DNA from 2 places in the Priestia sp. KCTC 13724 genome. Region 1 is predicted to be linked to the other one. Evidence: riboswitches for the same ligand, from Rfam matches in the RefSeq annotation. Region 1 holds a riboswitch; the other holds the start of a gene.
The links. Region 1 has a riboswitch for S-adenosylmethionine ahead of AC1UFB_RS03050 (Na+/H+ antiporter NhaC family protein). Riboswitches for the same ligand answer to the same signal wherever they lie in the genome.

Region 1 (5,478 bases):
CAAGCTCAGCTGCTTTCATTCCATCTTCATCAGTGAAGTCAGCTTTCATATAAATAGCATCCTTCTCTTGCATCACTTCATATAAGCGAGCGTGACCCATAATAACGGTTTTTAATACTTCATATTCTTCGTATTCGAAATGGTTTTGTTTTAAGAACGCTAGGCGTTCGCCAGGTCCCATATGTACATCACCAGTTTGTGACTCAAGTTCACCAGATAAGATTTTCAAAAATGTTGACTTTCCAGCACCGTTCGCTCCAATCAATCCGTAGCAGTTACCAGGCGTAAACTTAATGTTTACATCTTCAAATAACTTACGGTCTGCAAAACGTAGGCTTACATTACTAACTGTAATCATGTATGAGCAATCCTCCAAATTCAATATCTATCAAATTATATCATTCTTTCTTTACAAGAGCGATATCAATAGCAATAAATTGAACATAAAGTGTACATGAACCAAGGAATAACGTCAAGGAGGCTCAGCTTTTACTCTATTTCTGGCAGGAGCCGAATGTCTTACGCTCCATTCCACAAGTTTTTTAACTTGTTTTGGGAACGAACAAAAAATATCCGAACGATTGCAGGTTAGCGATCGTTCGGATATCTCATTAACTAAAATACTTATGAATCAGCCTTATTCAAAGATATAAGCCAGTGCACGAATTGCTTGGTCTGGTGTTTCAACGACAACTTGTGCTTTGTTTGAAAGTTCTTTTAAAGGATGGTGCAGTTTTTCTGGACGTACAAGGATAAGGGGCTTGTTAAATGCAACGGCTGTAGCCGCGTCCATTGCGCTATTCCACTGTTTGTATTTTTCACCGAAAAGCGCAATGACTACGTCGGATTTCTTAAGCAGTACTTCTGTGCGCAAGTTGTTAAAAGCTGAAGCGGCTTCATCTTTTAAAATAGCTGAGTCTTGTTTACCTAAAATGACTTCGCCGATATTATCCGAGCGATCATGGTCCGTCATCGGTCCTACAAACGTAATTGGAAGCTTTAAGTCCTCCGCTTGCTTTTTGATATCGTCTCTCCAATTATCATGAATTTGTCCTGCTAAATAAACGACTAATTCCATAACGGCATCCCCTTTATAAAAAAATATATATACGTATAGCTTACCAAAAAAATGAAAAATAAACGAATGGTTTGTTTTAATCTAGACAAATACCTCAAAACAAGGAAAAATAAAAGACGGATTACATAGAAGAGAGGATGAACATTATGTCAGAGAGAGAGGTACTACAGGTTCATAACGTCACGAAAAAGATTGGCAATAAAATTATTTTGGATAACGTATCATTGTCTGTGCGAAAAGGAGAAATCTTTGGGTTACTAGGTCCAAACGGTTCGGGTAAAACTACGCTTATTCGAGCAGTTGTAGGTTTAGTAAGTTCAACAGGAGACGTTACCATTAACAATCATGACCAGCGCAAACAATTTAATGAAGCTGTCAAATCAATTGGTGCAATCATTGAAAACCCGGAGTTTTATGGATATTTGACAGGTTATCAAAATTTAAAGCATTTTGCACGAATGCACGGTGTGTCTGCAAATCGAATCGATGAAGTGGTCGAGCTAACAAGGTTAGAAAAAAGCATTCACCAACCGGTAAAGACTTATTCACTCGGAATGCGTCAGCGCCTCGGAGTTGCACAAGCTATTCTACATAAACCGTCACTACTGCTACTAGATGAGCCTACTAACGGCTTGGATCCAGCAGGAATGATTGAATTTAAAACATATTTAAAGCGGTTGTGCAAAGAAGAAGGAATTTCAATTCTTATTGCTAGCCATTTGTTGAAAGAAGTGGAAGCCTTGTGTGATCGCGTAGGGATTATTCAAGACGGCAGACTGCTATCTGTTCAAGAATTAGCTAAGCGTAATACAGAAGAGAACCTAACGATTGTATTTGCAGTTGATGCTGTAGAAAAAGCAGAAAATCTGCTATCAAATCAAGGCTACACTTGTGCAATAAAAGAAAAGCAGTTTTCTGTACAAGCTCAACCGAAAGAGGCTGCTGCTATTAATAAACTTCTAGTGGAAGAAGGCATTGAAGTATACCAAATTACTCCAATTTATGAATCGCTAGAACAATCGTTTATGTCTGTTACGGGAGGAGATTTCAATGCTTAATTTAATACAAAATGAACATATGAAGTGGTTTATGAAAAAAAGCACGAAAGTCGTATTTCTGGCAATCGCTGTCTTAACGCTTGGAATGGCTCTTATAATGAGAGCTATTACAACAAATGCTGGAATTACAGAAACGTTGCCAGGCTTTGTTGCTTTCACTTCAAACTTTTTAATTATTGTCCAATTTTTTGCTGTAGCCGCTGCTGGATCGATTGTTGCATCTGAATTTGAAAAAGGAACGATTAAACTTCTATTAATTCGTCCTAAGAGTCGCTCAACTATTCTTTTATCCAAATACCTGACTAGCATTTTTATTAGCTTGTACTATTTGGCTGCCTTCTTTTTATTTTCAATCATTTGGGGGATTATTTTCTTTTCAGGAGGAGCTTTTAATGGTCAAGAAGGACAAGGTATCTGGATTGCATATGGTGTTTCATATCTTGAAACCTTTATGATGGTTGCTTTTGCGTTTATGCTATCGTCGGTATTCAGAAATAGTGCATTAGCAGTTGGTCTTGGCATTGTTGTTGGAGTAGGAGCAAAAATGCTTGCTGGAATTTTATCTGAGTTTCAAGTACAGTGGGGAATTATTTTACTGTTTGCTAACACCAACCTTAGTCAATATATGGATGGAAATCAAACGTATTTCCCTGGGATGACCCTACCGTTTTCTCTATTGATTATTATAGCTCATCTACTCTTCTTTGTTGGAACGGCTTGGCTGTTTTTCTTAAAGCGAGACGTAGCGAATTGATATTTGAATTTTCTTTCTTTTTGTTTTTCTACAATAGTGTTTGACAAGGAAAGTAAAAGATATTAAAGTAGTTAAGAGTTAATTTTGAATAATAAATTTAAAAAATATTATACTTCTTATCAAGAGAGACGGAGGGACTGGCCCGATGATGTCTCGGCAACTGACTCACAGAGTGCGGTGCCAAATCCAGCAAACAATTTTGTTTGAAAGATGAGAAGAGCGTATTCTTATAAAGAATTATAAGAGGGCCTCTTCTTGATGAAGAGGTCTTTTATTTATGCAAAGAGGTGTAAACATGGGAAAACAAAAAGAAAACGGTTGGGCACTGCTGCCGCTAGGAGTATTTCTAGCTTTGTTTGTAGGCTCGGGGATTATTACAGGTGATTTTTATAAGCTTCCTGTACTTGTAGCAATTATTGTAGCGGCTATCGTTGCCTTATCGATGAACCGGAAAGAAACGCTAAATGCGAAGGTTGAGCGTTTTGCTAAAGGCGCAGGTCATCCGGACTTGATGATTATGGTCTTTATCTTTATTCTGGCGGGCGCTTTTTCAGAAGTAGCAAGCGGCATGGGAGCGGTTGATTCAACGGTTAACCTTGCTTTATCTGTTTTGCCACAAAGCTTGCTTGTTGTTGGATTATTCTTTATCGGTGCTTTTATCTCACTTGCGATGGGTACTTCTACTGGTACCATTGCGGCTCTAACACCAATTGCAGTTGGAGTAAGTGCTGAAACGGATATTTCTGCAGCACTAGCCGTAGCAGCCGTTATCGGCGGTGCAATGTTTGGAGATAATTTATCCATTATTTCTGATACAACAATTGCTGCGGTTCGTACGCAAAAAACAAAAATGAACGATAAATTTAAAGTGAATTTTCTAATTGTATTACCAGCAGCAATTATTACAATGGTTCTTTTATTAGTAATGACGCTTGGAAATAATTCTAATGTAGATGTTGAAAGTTTTAGCTTTGTAAAAATGCTTCCTTATATAGGAGTGCTGGTTGCAGCATTGCTTGGATTAAATGTGTTAGCAATTTTAACAGGGGGTATTGTTGTAGCTGGAATTATTGGATTGGCAGACGGAAGCTATACGCTAGCAACCTTTGCAAAAGCTATTACAACAGGAATTGGCGGTATGGCTGAACTCATTATTCTCAGCATCTTAATTGGTGGAGTCGTTGAACTTATTAAGTATAATGGAGGGATCCATTTCTTGCTTGGGCTATTAACACGTAATATTAAAACAAGAAAAGGCGCAGAGTTTAGTATTGCTGGATTAGTAAGCGCGACAAATCTTTCGACAGCTAATAACACAATTTCAATTATTACGGTCGGGTCTTTAGCAAAAGAGATTGCAGATGAATACGAAATCGATAACCGTAAGTCAGCAAGTATACTTGACTTATTTTCATGTAGCGTGCAGGGACTTGTTCCATATGGAGCGCAAATGCTAATTGCATCAGAATTTGCAAAAGTATCCTCAGTTGAACTAATGCCATTCGCATTTTATCCAATCTTAACAGCGATATTTGGAATTTTAGCGATTGTCTTTAATTATCCAAAGCTTACTCATAAACAACCTGCTAAAAAACAAATAGCTTAATTTCATCATTTCATTAGGTGACATCAACCGGAAAGAAGGGTTGATGTCATCTTTTTTTAGAGTTAAAATGTTAGAATATTGAAAAAGAGGTGAAAGGATGATTTGTTTTAGGAATCGAGTGTTTCGCTCTGTACAGAATACGGATAACGGTGAAGTATCTTCTCATACGACCTTTCGCTATGAGCAAGAAGGCAGAATTATTCACGCAACGTATGAAGGTGGAGACGTTTTATACGGGACGTTAGTTGGGACTATAGACGAAAAGAGCTGTCTTACATTCCGCTATCAGCATGTTAACATAGCTTATGAAATTCGCGGAGGCACATGCTTTTCTACACCGGAGGTTTTGCCAGACGGAAGGATTTGCCTACATGAAGAGTGGCAATGGTTAGATATAGATCAGACAAAAGGTCGATCAATCACTGAAGAGGTTGTACATAAATAATTAGAAAAAGCGATAGGTTTCTATCGCTTTTTTGAATCGTAAAAATCATAAAAATCTTCGAATTCAACCTCCTTCCATAAATCTGGTTTTTGCTTTAAAGCTACCATAGCTAGTAAAAGTTCAACTCCGCATAAAACAAATAAAATAACCAATCCAAGCATCATTTATGACCACCTTTCGTTATAATAAAAACAGCATAAATGATGAAACGCGTTTCAGAACAAGAGCAAAAGGAGAGAAAAATGGTAAATATTCGAGATATTGCAAAGAAAGCTGGGGTATCCGTTTCTACCGTATCGCGAGTTTTGAACAATCACCCTTATGTAAGCGAAGAGAAGCGAGAGCGTGTACAAGCAGTCGTGGATGAGCTCAACTATGAGCAAAATAGCAATGCGGTTACTTTATCAAAAGGAAAGACTAATCGGATTGCAGTTGTTCTTCCATTTATTAATCACCCATACTTTAGCGTCATACTTGAAGGGGTTTCAAAGCAAGCACTTAGCGCTCACTGTCAGCTTGTATTGTGCCAAACAGCTT
Region 2 (5,478 bases), on a different contig from region 1:
ATTTTTAAAGGGAGGTAGCGAGCCAGTATGTATAATCAACAGAATCCTTATCCATACTACATGCAGAATCAATGGGAAGAAGAACGGTTTGATTTAAGTCAGGTGTACCCATTTCCAGAATATCATCAGCACCCATGGCATCATACAGAGTTGCCGCAACAGCCTTATGCTCAAGTTCCACCCCAAATGCAATATGTAAACAACCAACAGCAATACCCTTTTTATCAAAATGGAATGCCTTTTCCAAATCCTTATCCAAAAGGTAATCAGCAAATGAAGCAACAGCCTAACCAGTTTCATTCTTTAATGTCTCAATTTAAATCTTCAGACGGAAATTATGACGTTAATAAAATGATGAATACAGCGGGACAGATGATGGGAGCAATGAATCAATTAACAAACTTAGTAAAAGGGTTTACAGGTATCTTTAAAATATAAAGAATTGTATAGCATGTAAATGGAATAAAAAGGCTCTACAAGAAGCTATAACATCTTGTAGAGCATGTAATGTTTTATCTAAAGAAGCGGTTGAATGGGTGATTACAGAAGCAAGGAGAATGGTCACATTTTTTAACTGGCTTTTTGCCTGTAATTGGATGGCTTGTTAAGTTAGGTAAGTGTGAATGCCCAATTTTTTTCTTGTGACCATATTTTTTTGAAGAGTGTTTCTCTTTTTTATGGGAATGTTTAAACGTTTGAGAAGGTTGATGCTTATTGTAAGAGTGTTTTTCTTTACAGAAACATGTTTTTTTCTTTTCAGAGCGGTGTTTTTTATGAGAGTGTTTTGTGGAATGAGAATGTTTTTTATAAGAACGGTGCTTTTTATGAGAATGCTTTGTAGAGTGAGAGTATTTTTTGCAAGAACGGTGCTTTTTATGAGAGTGCTTTGTGGAGTGAGAGTGTTTTTTGCAAGAGCGGTGCTTTTTATGAGAATGCTTTGTGGAGTGAGAGTGTTTTTTGCAAGAGCGGTGCTTTTTATAAGAGTGCTTTGTAGAGTGAGAGTGTTTTTTGCAAGAACGGTGCTTTTTATGAGAATGCTTTTCTTTACAGAAGCACGTTACTTTTTTGTGAGAACGATGCTTTTTGTGAGAACGTGAGCTTTTCGTACAGTACTTGTTTTCCGTTCTTTTCTCTGTTTTCTTTTCTGTCTTTTTCTCCGTCTTTTTGTGAGAAAGAGCTGTTTTTTTAGATGAACATTTTGAGCTATGACCTTTTGGTTCTTGATACATAAATCTGCCTAGCTCTGATTTTTGTAAAGATTCAGCAGCTTTACGAATACGCTTAGATTGAATATACAATCTAAAAACCTCCTTATGAGAATCATTTTTTTGCCTTTCACCATAAGATACGCTTAATACGCCGTACTTGCTATGAGATAAACGTGGAATTTTAAGAAATAACCAAGGAGTTTCTAGCATCTCGGTGGGAGAGGAGCTCATATAATTTAAAATGTATCCAAAAGGAGGGAAAGAGATGGGAATTGCCACCTATTCTGTTTTTGCTAATGTTCGGGACTTTAAAGAACTAAAGGCCGACATCTGGTCTGAAGATTCCATACCCGCAGTGATGAAAGTTCATAAAAAGAGGTATGAAATAGGCTTAACTCTAAGGGGATCACACATCCGAGAAATGAGAAAGAAATCGTACTATATAGAGTTTTATTCACCAAATAAATTCGGGAAGACCAACGAAATTCATCTCAATGCAGAATATAAAGATCCATCGCTAGTTCGCAATAAACTATCGCTCGATTTCTTTTCAGACCTTGGCGTACTATCACCGAAATCACAGTTTGTTCATCTCACCATTAACGGGAAAAATGAAGGTGTTTATTTACAGTTAGAATCGGTAAACGAGTACTTCTTAACAAAGCGTAGCTTGCCAAAAGGCTCTATCTTTTACGCTGTAGACGGAGATGCCAACTTCTCGTTAATGAGTGATTTGGATGAGAAGCCAAAAGAATCGCTTCAATCAGGATACGAAACAAAAGTAGCGTACGGAAAAGATGAAGAAGCGTTAGAATATTTTATTTATAACTTGAATACATGGACGAATCAAGAGTTTGAAGATAACATTGAAGAGCACTTGGAGGTAGATCGCTATTTAGCCTGGTTGGTGGGAGTAATTTGTCTTCAAAACTTTGATGGTTTTGTTCATAACTATGCTTTGTACCGGAACAGTGATACGAAGTGCTTTGAACTCCTTCCTTGGGACTATGATGCTACGTGGGGGCGCGATGTCAACGGAGATGAAATGGAAAGTAACTATGTGAGAATGGAAGGGTTTAATACGTTAACAGCACGACTTTTGGCCATATCAAAATTTAAGAAACAATATATTGAAAAAATGAATTCTGCGCTAAATCATCAGTTCACTGTTAACTATATGAAACCAAAGATTGAAGCACTCCACCAGCTGATTTTGCCTTATGTAGAGAAAGATCCGTATATACAGCACAAGTTAGCTACTTTTTATCAAGAACCTGCGTTTATTTGTGACTTTATTAAAGACAGAGCAGCCTATATAAGAAAATCAATGAAGTCTTTTTGAATAAATGAGATAATTGAAATTGTTTAGAAAATTCTATTGACATTCTTTGTTATTTTTATTAAAGTATACACAATGAATAATTAACTTAATAAAACTCTTATCCAGAGTGGCGGAGGGACTGGCCCTGCGAAGCCCGGCAACCATCAAACCATATGTTAGTCAGTGAGTTTGAACGGTGCTAATTCCTGTGAAATACGATTGTATTTTAACAATTGTATTTTAACAGATGAGAGAAGTCGTGATTAAGCGAACGCTCTTCCATCTGTGAAGAGTTTTTTTTATTTACTGCAAAGAGGAGAGGACATTATGCATATTGAAACACTACTTGTTCGTTCGGGCGTCAATCGAGACCCTGCTACAGGTTCCATTACAACACCTATTTACCAAGCATCTACGTTTGCACACCCCCGTTTAGGAGAAAGCACAGGATATGACTATGCTAGAACAGCTAATCCAACAAGAACAGCGTTAGAAGATGCAATCACTGCGTTAGAAGAAGGCGAAGTTGGAGCGGCATTTGCTTCGGGAATGGCAGGAGTTATGGCTGTACTTGCTTTGTTTAAAAACGGTGATCATTTAATCGTCTCTGAAGATTTATACGGTGGTACATACAGAGTTTTAAATGATATTTTTGCAGAACAAGGTGTAGAAGTAACGTATGTAAATACAGCTCATTTAGACCAAGTTAAAGCAGTATTAAAGCAGAATACGAAAGCGTTATTTATTGAAACACCGACAAATCCAATGATGCACGTAACGGATTTAAAAGGAATAATTGAACTTGCTAAAGAAAGTAACTTGTTAACAATTGTGGATAATACGTTTATGTCACCTTATTATCAAAGACCTCTTTCTCTTGGAGCGGATATCGTTATTCATAGCGCTAGTAAATACATTGGTGGTCACAATGACGTAGTAGCCGGGTTAGTCGTTGCACGATGTCGTGAGCTAGGTGAAAAAATTCGCTTTTATCAAAATGCAGCAGGTGCAATTTTAAGTCCGCAAGATAGCTGGTTGTTGCTGCGAGGTATTAAAACGCTTGCTTTGCGCATGGAGAAACACAATGAAAATGCGCTGAAAATTGCGAATTGGCTGACTTCACATGAGCTGGTTGAGAAAGTGTACTATCCAGGTCTTGAATCTCATCCAGGCTATCACGTAATGAAGCAACAAGCAGGAGGCTTTGGCGGAATGATTTCCTTCGCTGTAACGGACCCGCAAATTGTGCCAGTCTTACTTGAGAATATAAAGGTGATTACCTTTGCTGAAAGTCTAGGTGGTGTGGAGAGCTTAATGACGTTCCCAGCTCGTCAGACTCACGCAGATATTCCAGAAGAAATACGAAATCGAGTTGGCGTAACGAATTGCTTATTACGCTTATCTGTTGGGATTGAACATGCAGAGGATTTAATTCAAGACTTAAAGGAGGCATTTGATGCATACAACAAATAAACACTCATTTGGTACAAATTTAATTCATGCAAAAACAGGTATTGATGGACATTTTGGAGCGGTAAATGTTCCCATTTATCAAGTGTCTACTTTCAATCTAGAAGACGAAACAAACGGTGGGCGCTATGACTATTCGCGTTCAGGTAATCCAACACGAGAAGCTTTAGAAAATACGATTGCACAGCTTGAAAATGGAGCTGCTGGGTTTGCTTTTTCATCAGGAATGGCCGCTGTATCATCTGTTCTTTGTTTATTTGAAGCAGGCGATGAAATTATCGTTTCAAACGATATCTATGGTGGCACATATCGCGTATTAACAAGATTATTTTCAAAGTTTGGTATTAAAACTACATTTGTCAACATGACAAATGTAGAGGAAGTAGAGGAAGTCATTTCGAGCCAAACAAAAGCGATTTACATTGAAAGCCCATCAAATCCATTCTTACAGGTAACGGATATTAAAAGCGTTGCAGCGTTAGCTAAACGCTATGACCTGTTAACAATCGTTGATAATACGTTTATGACACCTTACTTGCAGCAACCAATTAATTTAGGGGCAAATATCGTCATTCATAGTGCGACAAAGTATATTAGTGGACATAGCGATGTAATTGGTGGATTGGTTGTTGTAAGTGATGAAAAGCTTGCTGATGAAGTAAAGTTTGTTCAAAACGCATTTGGAGCTATTTTAGGGCCACAGGATTGCTTCTTATTTCTACGAGGCATTAAAACATTAAAAGTAAGGTTAGATCAGCAACAACAAACGGCTTTAGAGCTAGCGAAATGGTTTGAAGAGCAACGTGACGTCGAAGCGGTTTATTACCCAGGGCTGAAGACACATCCTGATTATGAATTGATTACTGAGCAGGCAAACGGATACGGAGCAATTATTTCGTTTAAATTAAACAATGATGAACTCGCACAGCATATATTAAAAAACGTGCGCTTATCTTCGATTGGTGTAAGTTTAGGCGCAGTTGAATCCATCTTAACACACCCAGCAACAATGTCTCACGCTAGTATTCCAAAAGAAGTGAGAGATGAAAAAGGTATTACAGAATCGCTGTTACGCTTATCAGTTGGACTGGAAGAGTATGAGGATTTAAAAGAAGATTTTAATAATGCTCTAATTTCTTTTCAAGAAAAAGCCGTAACTAAATAATAATAGAAGAAAAGAGGTTGTTTCTAGATTTAAATAGAAACAACCTCTTTTTTAGCAATTTCTGAGTAGTTTTGTATACAGGTCGATTAAAGCCAGCTGTTCACTATGAGCAAGACTGCTATTGTTAATCCGCTGAACGGCCAGTTCATATTTTACCTCAGGAGATTTACGAACGCGAGGATGCGTCATTTCATCACGTAAATCCTTTTGAATAGCATAGGATAACTTTTCTTTAACGGAAAGATTATCTTGGTTGGAAAAAGAGCGATTTACCCAAAGTTTTTGATAGGCGCTAAACAATTGTTCATCTGATA

Region 2: another riboswitch for S-adenosylmethionine. It lies ahead of AC1UFB_RS07530 (trans-sulfuration enzyme family protein); the one in region 1 lies ahead of AC1UFB_RS03050 (Na+/H+ antiporter NhaC family protein).

The regions. Positions count from the first base shown of each region.
Region 1 covers NZ_JBXDLD010000019.1:5,908-11,385, reverse strand. The annotation lists gene AC1UFB_RS03070 (ABC-F family ATP-binding cassette domain-containing protein) at 1-358, opposite strand, end outside; gene AC1UFB_RS03065 (YtoQ family protein) at 638-1,078, opposite strand; gene AC1UFB_RS03060 (ABC transporter ATP-binding protein) at 1,225-2,136, shown strand; gene AC1UFB_RS03055 (ABC transporter permease) at 2,129-2,890, shown strand; SAM riboswitch class I at 3,004-3,107, shown strand; gene AC1UFB_RS03050 (Na+/H+ antiporter NhaC family protein) at 3,186-4,496, shown strand; gene AC1UFB_RS03045 (avidin-fold protein) at 4,594-4,941, shown strand; gene AC1UFB_RS03040 (hypothetical protein) at 4,962-5,105, opposite strand; gene AC1UFB_RS03035 (LacI family DNA-binding transcriptional regulator) at 5,184-5,478, shown strand, end outside.
Region 2 covers NZ_JBXDLD010000051.1:31,613-37,090, reverse strand. The annotation lists gene AC1UFB_RS07545 (YppG family protein) at 28-438, shown strand; gene AC1UFB_RS07540 (CotG/ExsB N-terminal domain-containing protein) at 513-1,418, opposite strand; gene AC1UFB_RS07535 (CotH kinase family protein) at 1,474-2,550, shown strand; SAM riboswitch class I at 2,645-2,783, shown strand; gene AC1UFB_RS07530 (trans-sulfuration enzyme family protein) at 2,857-4,002, shown strand; gene AC1UFB_RS07525 (trans-sulfuration enzyme family protein) at 3,986-5,164, shown strand; gene AC1UFB_RS07520 (hypothetical protein) at 5,216-5,478, opposite strand, start outside.